4 regions of the Serratia plymuthica genome follow, and region 1 is predicted to be linked to each of the others. Evidence: predicted binding sites of a transcription regulator. Region 1 holds the regulator's gene; each other region holds the start of a gene.
What was found. The regulator LexA, encoded in region 1, represses DNA repair genes until DNA is damaged. The targets are predictions, from matches to a motif close to TNCTGTATGTACATACAGNA.
Positions count from the first base shown of each region.

Region 2: a site for LexA is predicted at 2,752-2,771, ahead of umuD (translesion error-prone DNA polymerase V autoproteolytic subunit). Genes of this name have one in related genera too.
Region 3: a site for LexA is predicted at 2,568-2,587, ahead of JK621_RS07130 (DNA translocase FtsK 4TM domain-containing protein). Genes of this name have one in related genera too.
Region 4: a site for LexA is predicted at 2,059-2,078, ahead of sulA (SOS-induced cell division inhibitor SulA). Genes of this name have one in related genera too.

Region 1 is NZ_CP068771.1:3,972,893-3,977,108, forward strand. Features, by position in the region: gene plsB (glycerol-3-phosphate 1-O-acyltransferase PlsB) at 1-872, opposite strand, end outside; gene JK621_RS18540 (diacylglycerol kinase) at 1,022-1,390, shown strand; gene lexA (transcriptional repressor LexA) at 1,510-2,118, shown strand; gene dinF (MATE family efflux transporter DinF) at 2,337-3,671, shown strand; gene JK621_RS18555 (CsbD family protein) at 3,992-4,201, shown strand.
Region 2 is NZ_CP068771.1:2,998,503-3,002,718, forward strand. Features, by position in the region: gene JK621_RS13935 (HdeD family acid-resistance protein) at 1-1,262, opposite strand, end outside; gene JK621_RS13940 (hypothetical protein) at 1,764-2,156, shown strand; gene umuD (translesion error-prone DNA polymerase V autoproteolytic subunit) at 2,312-2,734, opposite strand; gene JK621_RS13950 (response regulator transcription factor) at 3,272-3,892, shown strand; gene JK621_RS13955 (alpha/beta fold hydrolase) at 3,946-4,216, opposite strand, start outside.
Region 3 is NZ_CP068771.1:1,500,133-1,504,348, reverse strand. Features, by position in the region: gene JK621_RS07130 (DNA translocase FtsK 4TM domain-containing protein) at 1-2,502, opposite strand, end outside; gene lrp (leucine-responsive transcriptional regulator Lrp) at 2,623-3,117, opposite strand; gene trxB (thioredoxin-disulfide reductase) at 3,787-4,216, shown strand, end outside.
Region 4 is NZ_CP068771.1:1,579,250-1,583,465, reverse strand. Features, by position in the region: gene yccS (YccS family putative transporter) at 1-1,206, shown strand, start outside; gene JK621_RS07435 (TfoX/Sxy family DNA transformation protein) at 1,207-1,866, opposite strand; gene sulA (SOS-induced cell division inhibitor SulA) at 2,100-2,606, shown strand; gene ompA (porin OmpA) at 2,965-4,044, shown strand; gene matP (macrodomain Ter protein MatP) at 4,141-4,216, opposite strand, start outside.

The DNA of each region.
Region 1 (4,216 bases):
TGGCGCACGCGCTCGGCATTGGTGACGTTGATGCCCTGATACAGCCGGTTCCAGGTCCAGCTCAGCACGCGATCGGAAAGACGCACCGTCTCGTACGAGAAGTCGGCGGCGATCTCTTCCATCAGCGCAATGGCGTTCTGCTGGGCCTTTTCGTGGGAAATTTTCTTGCTGCGCGCTTCGTCTTCGACCGCTTTTTCGATCGCTTTGGAGGCCAGCAGCTTATTGAACAGATCCTGGCGGGCCGGCAGGCTCGGGCCGACGGCGGCCAGACGTTGACGCGAGAAATGCATGCGCGCCACGCGCGCCAGTTTCTGCGCGATAATTTTGTCCGTGCCGTGTTCGGTCGCCATTCGGCGCAGTGAAACGGTGTTGGAGAAACGCACGAAGCTGTCGCGGCCCAGCCACAGCACGGCGAAGAATTTCTGAACGCCGTTCAGCAAGCGCAGATGCGGCGTGCCGTGACCTTCGCGGCCCGGAGAACGGCCGAACATCACCGAAACCGGCAGCATCTGAATATCGAGATCCGGATTGCTGCGGTGCAGATCCAGATAGTCGTGAAACAGTTTTACCGATTCTTCTTTCGGCGTGTAGTAGCGGAATACGCGCGGGCCGTCGTGGATAAACACGTGGCTTGGCAGTACGGTGCCGTCTATCTCCAGCGGATTGAGGGGATCGGGCAAATCCTGCGCCAGGCACTGGGTGCGCAGCGTCAGCAAATCCGCCTTGGAATTATAAGGTAAAACATACAAAATCGGTCGTGTGGGATCCAACCCTAACTCCGTGACCGGATCTGAAGGGATAACCTTACTTCTTACCAACAATTTGAGTGGTAAATTCAATAATTTATAATAAATTTTACGCCAACCTGACATAACAACGTGAAGCCTCTTGTTAGCAATGCGCCGCAAGCATACCAGAAACCGGGTAGCAGATCTGTGGTGTTGGAAAACCGGGAGCCGGGAGAGTTTCCTGACCCAAGCTCTATAATTATGACTTACCTCTGTGAAAGGCACTAAAAAACATGGCAAACCAAGCAACCGGCCTGACCCGTATTATTAAAGCCGCCGGCTACTCATACAAAGGCTTTTCTGCTGCCTGGCAGCACGAAGCCGCCTTCCGCCAGGAACTGGTGGCGACCGTGCTGGCTATCATACTGGCGATCTGGCTGGATGTGGGTGCGATAGCGCGCATTTTACTGATCGGATCGGTACTGTTGGTCGTGATCGTCGAGATGCTGAACAGCGCGATTGAAGCCATTGTCGACAGGGTGGGTACGGAACACCACGAGCTTTCCGGCCGCGCGAAAGATATGGGGTCGGCGGCGGTAACGCTGACGATCGTACTGGCGCTGTTTGTCTGGGGTTCTGTACTGTGGCAGCACTTTGTCTGAGTGGAATGCTTCATTGCGGCGGGGACGCTAATCCCTGATTTTTATTCATTCTTCGGTTCCCAAGCCGCGCTTACCTGTATATACTCACAGCAAGACTGTATAAACAAACAGGGGGCGGAATGAAAGCATTAACTACCAGACAACAAGAAGTCTATGATCTGATTCGCGATCATATTTCGTCAACTGGCATGCCGCCAACGCGCGCCGAGATCGCCATGCGTCTGGGGTTCCGTTCGCCAAATGCTGCAGAAGAACATCTGAAAGCGCTGGCGCGCAAGGGCGTGATCGAGATCGTCTCCGGCGCTTCACGCGGTATTCGCCTGTTGATGGAAGATGAAGAAGGTTTGCCGCTCATTGGCCGCGTGGCCGCCGGTGAACCGCTGCTGGCGCAGCAGCATATCGAAGGGCACTATAAGGTGGATCCTTCCCTGTTCAAACCGAGCGCGGATTTCCTGCTGCGGGTCAACGGCATGTCGATGCGTGATATCGGCATTCTCGACGGCGATCTGCTGGCGGTGCATAAAACCCAGGACGTGCGTAACGGCCAGGTGGTTGTGGCGCGTATTGAAGACGAAGTGACGGTCAAACGTCTGAAAAAGCACGGCAATGTGGTTGAACTGCTGCCGGAAAACAGCGAATTCCAGCCTATCGTGGTCGATCTGCGTCAGCAGAATTTCACCATTGAAGGCTTGGCGGTCGGCGTGATCCGCAATGGCGACTGGATTTAACCCACCCGCCTGAACGTCGTCCCCTGATTTAAATCGCCCCAGCTCTGGGGCGATATCATTTCTGATTTCAATGTAATACCCAATAGATTTCAAGGCGCGGGAAGGCGTCCAGCGAGAGAATCCGCAGGAGCTTACTCAAGTAAGTGACCGGGGTGATCGCGCGTAGCCAACACATCTGCACCTTGAAAGATGAAGGGTATCCACGGGAACATTTCACTATGCGCCTGCTTTCTGCCTTCACCAGCGATACTGATAAAGCCCTATGGCGCCTTGCGTTGCCCATGATCTTTTCCAATATTACCGTCCCGCTGCTGGGGTTGGTGGATACGGCGGTGATTGGCCACCTGGACAGTTCTACCTATCTGGGCGGCGTTGCGATTGGCGCCATGGCTACCAGCTTCCTGTTTATGCTGCTGCTGTTCCTGCGCATGAGCACTACCGGGCTGGCGGCGCAGGCGCTCGGTGCGCAGGATCCGCCGGCACTGGCGCGCGCTTTTATGCAGCCGCTGCTGATGGCGGTATTGGCCGGGCTGGCGATTGTGCTGCTGCGGCATCCGTTGATCGGCATGGCGTTGCAGATCGTGGGCGGCGATGGCGCGGTGCTGGAGCAGGCGCGGCTTTTCCTCGAGATCCGCTGGTTAAGCGCGCCGGCAGCGCTGGCCAATATGGTGATTCTGGGCTGGCTGCTTGGGGTGCAATACGTGCGTGCGCCGGTGATCTTGCTGATTATCGGCAATCTGCTGAATATCTTACTGGATATCTGGCTGGTGGTGGGGTTGGGCTGGAACGTGCAGGGGGCGGCGATAGCCACCGCCATCTCTGAATATGCCACGTTGTTGCTGGGGCTATGGCTTGCCTGGCGGGTGATGCGCGTACGCGGTATTTCAGCGCCGATGCTGCGCCAGGCCTGGCGCGGTAATCTGCGGCGCCTGTTGGCGCTGAATCGCGACATTATGTTGCGTTCATTGTTGCTGCAATTGTGTTTTGCTTCGCTGACCATCTTCGGCGCCCGGCTCGGCGGCGACGTGGTGGCGGTAAACGCAGTGCTGATGAATTTACTGACTTTCACTGCCTACGCGCTCGACGGTTTTGCCTACGCGGTAGAGGCGCATTCCGGTCATGCCTATGGCGCCCGCGACGACAGCCAACTGCACAAGGTGTGGCGCGCGGCATGTCGCCAGGCTTGTCTGGTGGCGTTGGCTTTTGGGGTGGTGTATGCCTTTGCCGGGCAGCATATCGTGGCAGCGCTAACCTCTTTACCGGAACTGCGTACGCTGGCGAGCCATTATCTGCCGTGGCAGGTGGTGCTGCCGTTGGTGGGAGTGTGGTGCTATCTGCTGGATGGCATGTTTATTGGCGCTACCCGCGGCGCAGAAATGCGCAACAGCATGGCGGTGGCGGCCGTCGGTTTCGGCCTGACGTTGTTTACCGTCCCTGTATTAGGCAACCACGGATTATGGCTGGCGCTGGCGGTGTTTCTGTCGCTGCGGGGCATTGCGCTGGGCTGGTTCTGGCACCGTCACCGGCTGCACGGCACCTGGTTTACGCTGTGATAAGCCAGTGAGCCTTACCGACTATTAAGTAATTTATCTTATGTTTTTATTTGTATTTGCTTACATATTTCGAAGCGCCGCTCCATTCGGGTAGTGCTTTGTTTGTTGGCGTATTTTTCTGTTTAAATGTTTGTTAATGGATTTTTATTCTGGTTTTTATTATTTTTTCGTTATCTGCGTCTACACTTAATCATGTTGCTGGCTAAATTAATGGGGGGTGGCATCCCTTTGGTTAGCGGTAATAGACCATAAAAATTGCTGGGTTAGACGCCCTGTCAGCACAGTGTCAAACTGATTTAGCACAGGTTAACGGAGAGACTATGAACAAAGATCAAGCCGACGGTAACTGGAAACAGTTTAAAGGAAAAGTGAAGGAACAATGGGGCAAGCTGACCGATGACGATTTGACGGTCATTGAAGGGAAACGCGAACAGCTTGTCGGTAAAATCCAGGAACGTTATGGCTACCAGAAAGAGGCGGCCGAGAAAGAAGTTAAATCCTGGGAAGACCACAACAAGTATCGCTGGTAGCGAGCAGGGCCACAG
Region 2 (4,216 bases), 970 kb from region 1:
CGGGGATCCGCCAGCATGCTTAATGCACGTGCGTAGTCGAGCGTCAGCCCTGGTGTCCAGGCCATCGTTTTTGCGCGTTTGCGTATTTGCACCGCCACCCATAACTCCGGCGTCGTGAGAATTTTACTTAACGCCCACCAATGCCCACGCTGCCCCCATATCTTGCCCACCACGCCTTCCAGTGCCGCCTCCAGCCCTCGCGCCACACTGCTTGAGCAGTTACGATGCGTAAGGTTATAGGTGTTGTCTGCCTGGTAAACCTCCCAGAATCGCTTCAAACGTTCGGCATCGTAGTTCCTGATCCGCACCCGTACGGTTGACGGGCACCATTTACCGGATTCAGTCGCATAATCCGGTTGAAATTGCCCTTCGACATTATTGTCTGCCGTTGCCCGCAGCAAGCGGGTAAATTGATCGGGCGACCGATCAATATCGACTGCCGGATACAGGCTGATATAGACGCCCTCCGGAGATTCCAGCGCAGCATGGCCGGTGGAAATCACCCCATTTTTATCCACCGCAGCAATATAACGATTAATGACAGGATGAGGCACGACTGCGCTCTTCGAGGATCCCACGGGGGTCCAGACATGTATGGTCAGTGCAGGTTCATCCGCAGCCGGGGGGCCGTCCCATTCAGTGACCAACGGCGTCGTTTCTGCGCTGCTGGCTTCCTCCGCCGCCGTATTGCCCAAAACCGCGGGATTGACCTCCAGTTTTTTGACGCGCATCGCCAGCATCACCATATTCCACCCGCCAAATATCAATCCCAGACCTAAACAATAAGGTACAGTGCCGACATAATGAGTCGGATAGGGTTGAAAGAAGAAAATGGCTAACATGACTTCTATTACACCGCCGGCGACCACAAACCTCCAGTTTTTATAGCGTACCACGCCGGCCGAGACGATTTGCAATAACCCGTCGGCCAAAAACAAAATGCCAAAAATCATCGATAAAATGAAATGACCATGATGATGCCCGCTCAAGATCAATAACGCGGCCAGTGAAAATGCCCCTCCTTTTACGTAACGCAAGGTACGTTGCCCACCGATGCCGGTATGCGCGACCATCAACGTTGCCAGGCCTTCGACCAACAAGAGAAAAGCAAAAGGATCCAAGGGGAAATAAAGCGCGTTATCCAACGCATCGATGAAGACGATTAAGCCGGCCAACACACCTAACCCACCGGCAATCATCAACCCTCGCCAGCGGTTACGCAAATAATCCACCCCCAGTAAAATCATGACCAACTGCACCATGCCTATCACCTCTACCCATAGTTTTTAATTATAAGATAGCTAGCAACCTACCAACGAGCCCTGGAGTCAACCATCTCAACAGTCCCCTTGAGTTCGAGAGATCCGTGGAGGTTTTTAATTCCATTAAACCTAGCAGATGATTTATGAATGTGCTGTCGTATGCGTTCGCTTCAGATAAAACCGAAGATTGGATTGCATAACCAATTGAAAATCAATTACAAACCTCATCATGGATTGAACATCTAAATACAATACGCTTTTTTAAGGCTTCCGCAGGTAACGTCGGCCTGCAACCCGGCCCAGAATATGCTGCCGCCTTCCCTTTCGCCCTTTAATTTCCGATAGATTTTTCCTCCCCCACCGCGTCGCAAGAAGAACTGGCTCGCTCATCACAAAAATAACATTTTAATGATAATTATCAATGCATTAAAAAACATTCGCTTCAATTAACCAGCATAATCTATAATCATACTCATCTTTTATTAAGCCAGAGATATTCATATGAATAAAAGCGCATTGACATTAACCCTGTCATTATTTTTCATGGCGAAAATGGCAATATCCTCTCAAGATTGCGGGGCTTTAAAGAAAGACATCAATACCGAAAATATGGGCTTCTATCGAGAATTGGTGCAAAAATCGCTCACCACAAAAATAAAAGCAAACACAATAGAAGTATCTCAGGTGTTGGCCGACGACGGATGGCTTGCCATTTATGCCGCAACAGAAATCTCCGATCCAGGCATATTTTTCTTTAAAAACAATAAATTTATCGATGTTTGGGGTGGCGATGTCTCGCCAGAAGAAAAAGGCACTGTATTAAAATGGACACGAGAAATTCATGTTCCCGATAAATTAACGCAATGTTTTTTCGATTCCATTGTTATTCGATAAATAATTGTTATTCGATAAACATAAGTACGTAGCACCGCCATCAAAAAATAAAATAAAGCCACGTTTCATCATCAGAATGACTGCCCGGATGGCCAAAGATGTCTCTTCAACGCCAATCTTACCCGCGCAACACTCTTGGCGGGTTCACCCCGCCCTCACACCGCAGCATAGACAATAAAGGTGACCACGCCGAAGATCTCCAGCGCGTCTTCGTCACCGAAGACGATCGGCGGATAGGCCGGGTTCATCGGCAACAGCCGCAGATCGGGATGGCGCTGCAGCTTCTTCACCGTGAACTCGCCGTCGATGGCGGCGATGACAATGTTACCGTGCTCCGCCCGCAGTGAACTGTCGACGATCAGCAGATCGCCATCTTTGATGTTGCCGTCGACCATCGAATCGCCGCTGGCACGCACAAAGTAAGTGGCGTTGGGGTGCCGCACCAGCAGTTTGCCGATATCCAGCCGGGCCTCCACATAATCCTGCGCCGGAGAAGGGAAACCGCAAGCCACGGGATCGGCAAACAGCGGCAATGCCGGCGTGGTTTTATTGTCTTCGGAAGGGGAAATGAGCAACATAATGAACAACCCTGATTAACTGTGTTTTTATACAGTATCGCAAAGGATTTATCGCGTTCAAGTGGTTTAGCTGAGGATCCCGGGAACCGGTTGATGCCGTGGGAAATTTAGCTGCCCGGGCTGGCAGACGGCCGATCTGCATTTTCACCCTCAGGCATAAGTAAACACCTTTACTGCAAGAGTCTGTCATAGCTATAATGGTATGATTTTTCACGAAAAAATGATCAATTTATTCTCGATTCGCCTATCATTTCAGCCGGTCTGCTTACCGATGAGCAGATCTTCGCACTGATATGATCGCTCTGTGTTCATCGTCTAAACTACAAGTCTTTATCTTTTTCATTGAGGTTTACCCCCCAGCCTGAATGGCCTGCGGGCGCAGAGCAGCCTGATTATCCCCCGCCATGTCTTCATTTTGACATCCGGATCGGGTTAATTAGGGGGGTAGCATAATCGCATTTGCCGGCCGAAGAACGGGCCGGCTGCGTGAGGTCCCTTTACATGCCCGGTTTCAGGGCGTAATTGCAGAGGCAAACTATGGAACATGTCGTTTATGTCGTCGATGATGACCATTCGGTCAGGCAATCTATTGTCAGGCTGTTACACTCTGCCGGCTACAGTGCCGTTGATTTTGACTGCGCAGAGGCCTTTCTTTCACACGCCTTTCCCGCCATACCCGGCTGTATCATTCTTGATATGCGCATGCCGAGCGGAGATGGTTTTGCGGTAACCGATGCGCTGAAAGCGAACGGCCGGGAAATGCCGGTGATCTTCCTTACCGGCTACGGCACCATTCCGCTGTCGGTGCAGGCGATGAAAGCCGGTGCGCATGAGTTTTTGACCAAACCCGTCGCTTCCGACGATCTGCTGAAGGCGGTAGAGGAAGCCCTCAGTCTGGCAACGGAGAATTCAGATCAGCTGCGTGAGCATTACGAACTGAAACAGCGGCACCTCACGCTGACGCCGCGCGAACAGGAAGTGCTGGAGCTGACGATTAAGGGCTTGATGAATAAACAGATTGCCGCAGAACTGGGCGTCAGTGAAATTACGGTCAAGGTACATCGTCGCCGGGTGATGGATAAAATGCAGGTGCGTTCTCTTGCGGATTTGGTGCGTCATGCCGAGCGCTTGAATCTCAGCAAGTCCAAAGCATCCTGACAAATCGGCTCATGTGCAGGCATACAGCGCTCCCTGCACATGAGCCATTTTGCTTAGCGAGCCTGTAAAAACGCCAGGAGATCGTCGTTTAACCGGTCCTGATGCGTTACGGCGAAGCCGTGAGGCGCATTGTCATACACCTTCAGTTCGGCGCCGGGGATCGTTTCAGCGGCCACTTTACCGGTGACGTCAATCGGAACGATTTGATCGTTGCTGCCGTGGATCACCAGCGTAGGCACATCAATCTTCAGCATATCGTCACGGAAGTCGGTTTCCGAGAACGCGGTCACGCACTCGATGGTCCCCTTCAACGATGCCAGCAGA
Region 3 (4,216 bases), 2.5 Mb from region 1:
CGCCAGCGGCGACGGATTGTCGCGGAACGCTGGGCAATCCAGCACTTCGCGCAGATAAACCGTCTGACGTTTAACGTTAGGCAGCTCCAGCCCGACATAAGGCTTGCCGGGGATGACCTCTACCACACGCACCGCCGAGGTTGACAGCGAGCGGGCCAGATCGCGCGACAGGTTGGAAATACGCGCGGCCTTGACCCCCGGCGCCAGGTCCAGCTCAAAGCGGGTAATAACCGGGCCAGGTAAAATATCCACTACGTCGGCTTTCACCCGGTAGTCGGCCAAACTCGCTTCCACCAAACGCGCCTTTTGCTCCAGCGCGAAGGAGTCCACCGGCTCCACCTCTTTCGGGGCTTCGGTCAGCAGATCCAGCGTCGGCAACGGCGTGGTCGGTTTTTGCAGCGGTTGATCGTTACGCATCAGGAACGGGTGGATCAGGCTGTCCATTGCCGGCTGCTGCGGTGCGGCCGGCGTCGGTTGCGCCACAGGTTGCTGATAGGCTGACGGTTGCTGCGCTACCGGCTGCTGCTGAGGTGGCTGCTGATAAGCCGGCTGAGCGGGCTGCCGATAAGCAGGTTCGGCCGGCTGGTATGGCTGCGCCGCCGGAACCTGAGACTGCGGCGAATAAGCCGGTGCAGCAGGCTCAAACTGGCCAAAGGGGACATCGTCTTCACGTTCGCTTTGCTGCTCGATACGTTCTTCGAGCTGCGGCGACAGTGTGAACAAGGGTTCACTCGGGCTATCGTCGACCAAATCATCCATCGGCGAGAAGCTGAACGCGTTGCGGGTATCTACCGGATTGGCGATCGGCGCCGATTGCACAGGTTCCTGCTGGCCATAGCGAGCCTGCTGTTGCTCGGCAAACGCCTGACGCAACGCCGCTTCCTGCAGGGCCTGTTCATCATCCTGATTATCCTGCGGATACTCTTCGCCGTAACGCTGGCTTTGCTGTTCGGCAAACGCCTGACGCAGCGCCGCTTCCTGCAAGGCTTCTTCATCTTGCTGATGGCTTTCCGCGGTTTGCAGCGGTTGATCGTCGCGGGGACGCTGTTCCTGCTCGGCTACGCGCTGCGAAGGCAGCTTGATGCCGTAAGAAGCCAGCTCGCGCCGGGTAGGAATACGCACCGGATTCGGCCGCGGCAATTCAGGGCCGATGCCCTGTTTCACCTGCGAGTTGCCGTCGCTGGTGGCCGTAAAGGCCGGCATAAAGGTATTGGCGGCAACGGCACCGACAGCAGCCGCAGCAGCGGCTTCCGCCTGCGGTTTCACGCTGCCAAATGGCGTCATGTCAGGTTCAGCGGCACTGAAACCCGTCGACGTGCCAACGTCAACGCTGTCGCGCTGAGCCGCAGAGAAATCAAACGGAGAGCGATCGCGCGGCTGAGATACGGCCGGTGCGTCCCAATTGCCCAAACGGGGTTCGTCATCGTCCCGGTAAGGATCGGCCTGGCGCGTCATTTTCGGCGCCGGCGTCTCTTCAGGAATTTCAAACGAATACAGCGGTGGCGCCGTGTTTTCCGCCGCAGCGCTCATCGGATGTTGGTTCACCGAGGCTGGAGCCGCCGGCGCTGCCGTTACCGCAGGAGCCGCCACCGGAGCCGCTATCGGCGCTGGAGCAGGCGTTGCCGGCGTGCTGACGGCCGCCGGCGCGACAGGTGCCGCATCGGCATCGTCGTTAGCCCGCAAGCCGTTGAGCAGAGGATCGTCAGCCTCGTCTGCCGCTGCTTTGGCGGCATCCGTTACCGAAGGTGCTGAGAATAGCACGTCGTCTTCCGCCGCGTTGGCCGCTGCCGCAGAAGCGGCTACAGCAACCGCTGCGCCCTTCCCTGCCTGCTGCGGTTCATCATCGACGTAACGATCGTCATCGTCGTGGTAACGCTCATCACGACGTGAACGGTTGGTCATGAAGGTGGCCGTACCCAGCACCACGCCGCCGATTCTCTCGGCGATAACCAGCCAGGACCAGCCGGTAAACAGCGTGAGTCCTGCAGCCCATACGCACAACAATGTCAGCGTTGCGCCAATACCGTTGAACCACGGCAGCATGGCGTTGCTCAACAAGCTGCCGATGACGCCGCCGGAAGCGAAGTAATAGAGATCGTCGACATTCAGTGCCGCCAGGCCACACGAAGTGAGCACCAGCGCCAGCGTGCCGATAAGGCGCAGCGAGAGCGCAAAATAGTCGATGTAATCGCCGCTGTCGCGCTGACGGTAGGCCGCCCAGCACAAAACCAGCATGATCGGCGGTATCGCGTAAGCGAGTACCCCGAAAGTGAAGAACAGTGTGTCGGCCATCCAGGCTCCGACGCCACCACCCAGGTTATGAATCGGCTCATGCCACGCGGTCTGCGACCAGCTTGGGTCAGACGGATTGAAACTGACCAAGGCAGCCATGAGGTAAATGGCAAAAATCGCTACCACGATCAACACAGCCTCAAGCAAACGGCGGCCACTGCTGAGTTTTTTCAGGGTAACTTCTTTATCTTCTGTATATTCCTGGCTCAAGAAAGGCTCTCCAGGTTCCTGTTAGCTGACATAGCAACAGCGCCGAGAAGCTTCCCCGGCGCCGAAACTGTATGAATAAACAGGAGTGTAACCAATTTAATCAGGTTTTGCACCTGCACCTTACCGTGTTTTGATAACCAGACGGTTACTCTGTTTGACTTCTTCCATGACCACGTAGGTACGGGTGTCGTTAACCCCCGGCAGACGCAGCAAGGTTTCACCGAGCAACTTACGGTAAGCCGACATATCCGGCACGCGGGTTTTCAACAGATAGTCGAAATCACCGGACACCAGATGACACTCCTGAATTTCTTCAAGTTTTTGAACTGCTGAGTTAAATTGCTCAAACACATCCGGCGCGCCGCGGTTCAGCGTGATTTCCACGAAAACCAGCAGAGATGCATCCAGATAATGCGGGTTGAGCAAGGCGGTATAGCCATGAATAAAACCCTGGCGCTCGAGGCGGCGCACGCGTTCTAAACATGGGGTTGGGGATAACCCCACGCGCTTCGAAAGCTCAACGTTCGATATACGTCCATCCTTCTGTAACTCGTTCAGGATATTGCGGTCGATACGGTCGAGATCTTTACCCGGGCGTTTCTTATTGTCTGCCATTATTATTGTCTCTCTTATTTTCTTCCCTGCACTTGCCACACCCTAGCCAACGTCAATGTGTAAGGGCTTGTTCCAAGCGAAGACCCGATGCCTGTTATATGCTTCACTACCATCATTCATCGTTGTGCAGCCTGTCTGTCAACCCTGCACAACGTATTCAAATGACGTTCATTTCAAGAAGGAAATTGCCATTCGCTAACGCTATGTTCCCCTCACCTGCTGCTGTCTGCTTAAACAATGGCGCAAAACTCTGCACCGCCGCCGCAAATACGTACGATTTACTGCCGGCAGGGGGATAATTTCTTCTTCCTATGATGTTTTCGCAAATGCGCAGCGGATTGTCAAAGTAAAAGAAGCAAAATCAGAAGAACCTGCCGTCATGAAAAGTTAGCCCCCCATTTTTAGTTATGAATCGCTGGCTTAAATCCCGCAGCGCAAAACGGCTTAAACCCGGTAAAGGTAGTGTTTCAGGTCGAATGCACGCATAACGTCGGCAACGGCTTCCATAAGTTAAATTGCTGCGTTTGCGCTCACTTGGTCAGCAAAACAATAATTAATAGGGCATAGCTATCAAACAAATCGTTAACAACATCCGCTGATGCTTTTTTTAATGCTGCATTTTCCCTACAATCGGTTTCATTGTCCGCATTGTGGGAAAAGAGGGTATTCATGGGCACGGCTAAACATAGCAAACTACTGATTCTGGGTTCCGGCCCTGCCGGCTATACCGCCGCGGTTTACGCAGCGCGCGCAAACCTGAGCCCGGTATTGATTACCGGTATGGAACAAGGTGGTCAGTTGACCACCACGACCGAAGTGGAAAACTGGCCGGGCGACGCAGAAGGTCTGACCGGCCCGGTACTCATGGAGCGCATGCGCGAGCACGCAGAAAAATTCCAGACCGAGATCGTGTTCGATCACATCAACAGCGTCGATCTGCAGAACCGTCCGTTCCGCCTGTTCGGCGACAGCGGTGAATACACCTGCGATGCGCTGATCATCGCCACCGGCGCCTCCGCCCGTTACCTGGGCATGCCTTCTGAAGACGCCTTCAAGGGCAAAGGCGTTTCCGCCTGCGCCACCTGCGACGGTTTCTTCT
Region 4 (4,216 bases), 2.4 Mb from region 1:
AGCCGCATTGATGAAGCTTTGGCTCGTGTTGCCGTCACCCCGGAAAATAGTGAGCTGACCAAAGCACTGTCGCACCTGTTGAAAAACTTGCGGGCGATTGACGCACAGTTGGCAAATATCGAATCCGAACAGGCGCTGGCCGACGGTCAGACGGAAGAGAACAGCCTGTCAGATGACCGGCTTACAGGGTGGAGCGACATCCGCCTACGGATTAGTCGCCATTTGACACCCCAGTCAGCCTTATTCCGCCATGCCATTCGCATGTCGGTGGTGCTGTGTATCGGGTATGCTTTCATCCAATTTACCGGCATGCAACACGGTTACTGGATCCTGCTGACCAGCCTGTTTGTTTGCCAGCCAAATTACAATGCCACCCGCCGCAGACTAGCGCTGCGTATTATCGGTACGCTTGCCGGCATTCTTATCGGCCTGCCGATCCTCTATTTTGTGCCTTCACAGGAAGGCCAGATGGTGTTGATCGTCATTGCCGGCGTCCTGTTTTTTGCTTTTCGCACCGTTCAGTACGCGCACGCGACCATGTTTATCACCTTGCTGGTACTGCTCTGTTTTAACCTGCTGGGTGAAGGCTTTGAAGTGGCTGCACCACGCGTTTACGACACCCTTTTGGGATGCGCCATCGCTTGGGCAGCAGTCAGTTTTATCTGGCCAGATTGGAAATTCCGCCAATTGCCGGCCGTGGTGAACAAAACATTGAACGCCAACTGCCGCTATCTGGATGCGATTTTGGTGCAATACCATCAGGGTAAAGATAATGGTCTACCGTACCGTATCGCCCGTCGGGATGCGCACAACAGCGACGCAGAGTTGGCCTCGGTGATTTCAAACATGTCGGCCGACCCCAAGGCCGATAAAGTGGTTCAGGATGCCGCTTTTCGCCTGCTATGCCTGAACCACACCTTGTTGAGTTATATCTCCGCATTGGGTGCACACCGTGAACGTATAAACAATCCCGCCACGCTGGCGTTGCTGAACGATGCCGTATGCTATGTCGATGGTGCCCTGCATCAGGAAGAGCAAGACGGCCTCCGCATCGCTCAGGCGTTAGAAAACCTGACTGAGCGTATCCAACTCGGGGCTCCAGAACCAGAAAGCAAAGAGCAACTGGTATTGCAGCAGATAGGCCTGGTCATTGAACTGCTGCCGGAACTCATGACGCTAAAAACGCAGATAGCTAAATCGGCATAATCACGCGAGATTTTTCATCACCCCCCTGATTCCTGGAGTGTGGCCATGGTTAAGCAGAGTCATTGTCTGTTCAAACCACTGGGTTAGCTCATTGCGCAGGGCCAGGGGCAAAGCGGCATGGTGATAACCGGCAATCGCCCCAGCTAACGAAAGCAGCACCCGCAATCCTAAATTGCGTTGCTGTTGCAACAGCCGGAGATAGCTGCGCTTGGCGCCATTCAAGCGCAAGTCATAAACGTTGCGAATGCCGGCACGCCACAGTAAACGCTCCATGTTAATATCGATGTTCGGCAACGTTTTCAGCCGCCCATGAGTATCCGTTTTGACCTGAAGCTCCAGGCAGGCCTCCATGATGGCTTGCCGCGCCAACCCAATAAGCTCATCCCCTTCCCGCCACAGCAACTCATTGACCCAATAATAACGCAGGGTGATTGGTACGCCCCGTTTGGAGTAAACCATATTGACCATTCCGCGGGCGCGAAAAGCAGGCTCCAGGCTATCCGTCGCACGAAGATACAGCTCGCCTTCCGCTATCACCCCAAACATAACGCCATCAGCCAGCAGCCCATAACCGCCAAACTGCGAGCGTGTAGTAATGTTCCCTAATGCGCAGAAGCACGCTTTGGCCTGTTTGACTCTTTCTGTTGATATCCCTTTCATAGAACGTCTCCTTGTGTAGGTTCTAATTGTACTATTTCTCACATCAATGAAATAAAAGTAACGTGAACAAGTAATTAGAAAAATACGCACTATCCGCAGTCCTGCCAATCATAAAAGCAGTACGTATAAAAAATAATCGCAATTATGCGAGGTACTACGAAAATTTGGGTTGATCTTACTCATCGTTAGATATACTGTATAAACATACAGTGACACTACGGGCGGGATACTTTATGCGTACTCAATCACTCTACAAACCCCATTTCAGCCACACCTCTTTTGCGGTGAACAATGCTGCGAAAAACACGGATGCCGGTAAAGAAAATGGCCTTATCAGTGAACTTGTTTACAACGAGCATCAACCCGCGGTGGCACAACTACTGCTGCCCCTGTTGCAACAGTTAGGCAGACAATCGCGCTGGTTGTTATGGTTAACCCCGCAACAGAAACTAAGTAGATTGTGGTTACAGCAGTCCGGTTTGCCTGTCAACAAAGTGGTGCAACTGAGCCAAATTGCTCCGCTTGCCACAGTTGAAGCGATGGAAAAAGCACTTTTGACGGGTAATTACAGTGTAGTTCTCGGATGGTTGCCCGATCTTACGGAAGAAGATCGGCTAAAATTAAGACGCGCTGCAGAATTGGGTAACGCTTATGGGTTCATTATGCGCCCGCAACGTGACATAAACCCGACTCAGGGACAGTGTTCCACGCTAAAAATTCACTCTTCTTTGTATCATTAAGTAAATTTAGGATTTTTCCCATCATTTTTATCTCTCTGGGAGGGAACCTTTGGTGGATCAGATGCAAAGCGAGTCCTGCCGCGGTTCCGCACGAAAAAATACAGACTAAATTGCCCCATTTTTTATCGGTTAGTGTTAGTAAATATGTACGATTCTGCGTTTTTTTTTAGAGCTTTATCACATCACACTTGTAACTTTCGCGCCACGTTGTAGACTTTACATCGCCAAGGTTGCTCTATAACGCCAGAAAAACTGGCCGAGTAACAAACGAGGGCTCAAACCTTGGCGAAGGAATTTAACCAAGGGCTTAAAACAGCTTTAAAGCTCATTGCCTATTTGGATGATAACGAGGCGCAAAATGAAAAAGACAGCTATCGCATTAGCAGTGGCACTGGCTGGTTTCGCTACCGTAGCGCAAGCCGCCCCAAAAGATAATACCTGGTACACCGGTGCTAAACTGGGCTGGTCCCAGTACCATGACACTGGTTTCTACGGCAACGGTTACCAGAATGGTATCGGCAATGGTCCGAACCATAAAGATCAACTGGGTGCTGGCGCGTTCCTGGGTTACCAGGCGAACCAATACCTGGGCTTCGAGCTGGGCTATGACTGGCTTGGCCGTATGCCTTACAAAGGCAGCGTGAACAACGGTGCTTTCAAAGCACAAGGCGTTCAACTGGCAGCTAAACTGAGCTACCCAATTGCTGACGATCTGGACATCTACACTCGTCTGGGTGGTATGGTATGGCGTGCAGACTCCAAAGCTAACTACGGCAATGGCACTCGTCTGAGCGACCACGATACCGGCGTTTCTCCGCTGGCTGCAGTGGGTGTTGAATACGCACTGACCAAAAACTGGGCTACTCGCCTGGACTACCAGTTCGTTAGCAACATCGGTGATGCAGGTACTGTCGGCGCACGTCCAGACAACACCATGCTGAGCCTGGGTGTTTCTTACCGTTTCGGTCAGGATGATGTTGTTGCTCCAGTTGCTCCAGCACCAGCTCCGGCTCCAGTTGTTGAAACCAAGCGTTTCACTCTGAAGTCTGACGTGCTGTTCAACTTCAACAAAGCAACTCTGAAGCCAGAAGGTCAACAGGCTCTGGACCAGCTGTACACTCAGCTGAGCTCCATGGATCCTAAAGACGGTTCTGTTGTAGTTCTGGGTTACACCGACGCAGTTGGTTCTGACCAGTACAACCAGAAACTGTCTGAAAAACGCGCACAAAGCGTTGTTGATTACCTGGTTTCTAAAGGCATCCCGTCAGACAAAATCTCTGCACGTGGTATGGGCGAAGCTGATTCCGTCACTGGCAACACCTGTGGCTACAAAGCTGGCCGTGCTACTAAAGCTCAGATCGCTTGCCTGGCCCCAGATCGTCGCGTAGAGATCGAAGTTAAAGGTATCAAAGACGTTGTAACTCAGCCACAGGCTTAAGTTACCACTGCTTAGTAAAAAACCCCGCGATGCGGGGTTTTTTTTCGTCTATAGGCGTTGAATTTTACAACAACGGCCCTTTTCTTGCTGGGCAGGTTACTTTTCGTCTTTGCCGAGGATCGCCTTCAGATCCTGTTTCAGCGACGACATCTGACTGGCGTACTTCTCTTTG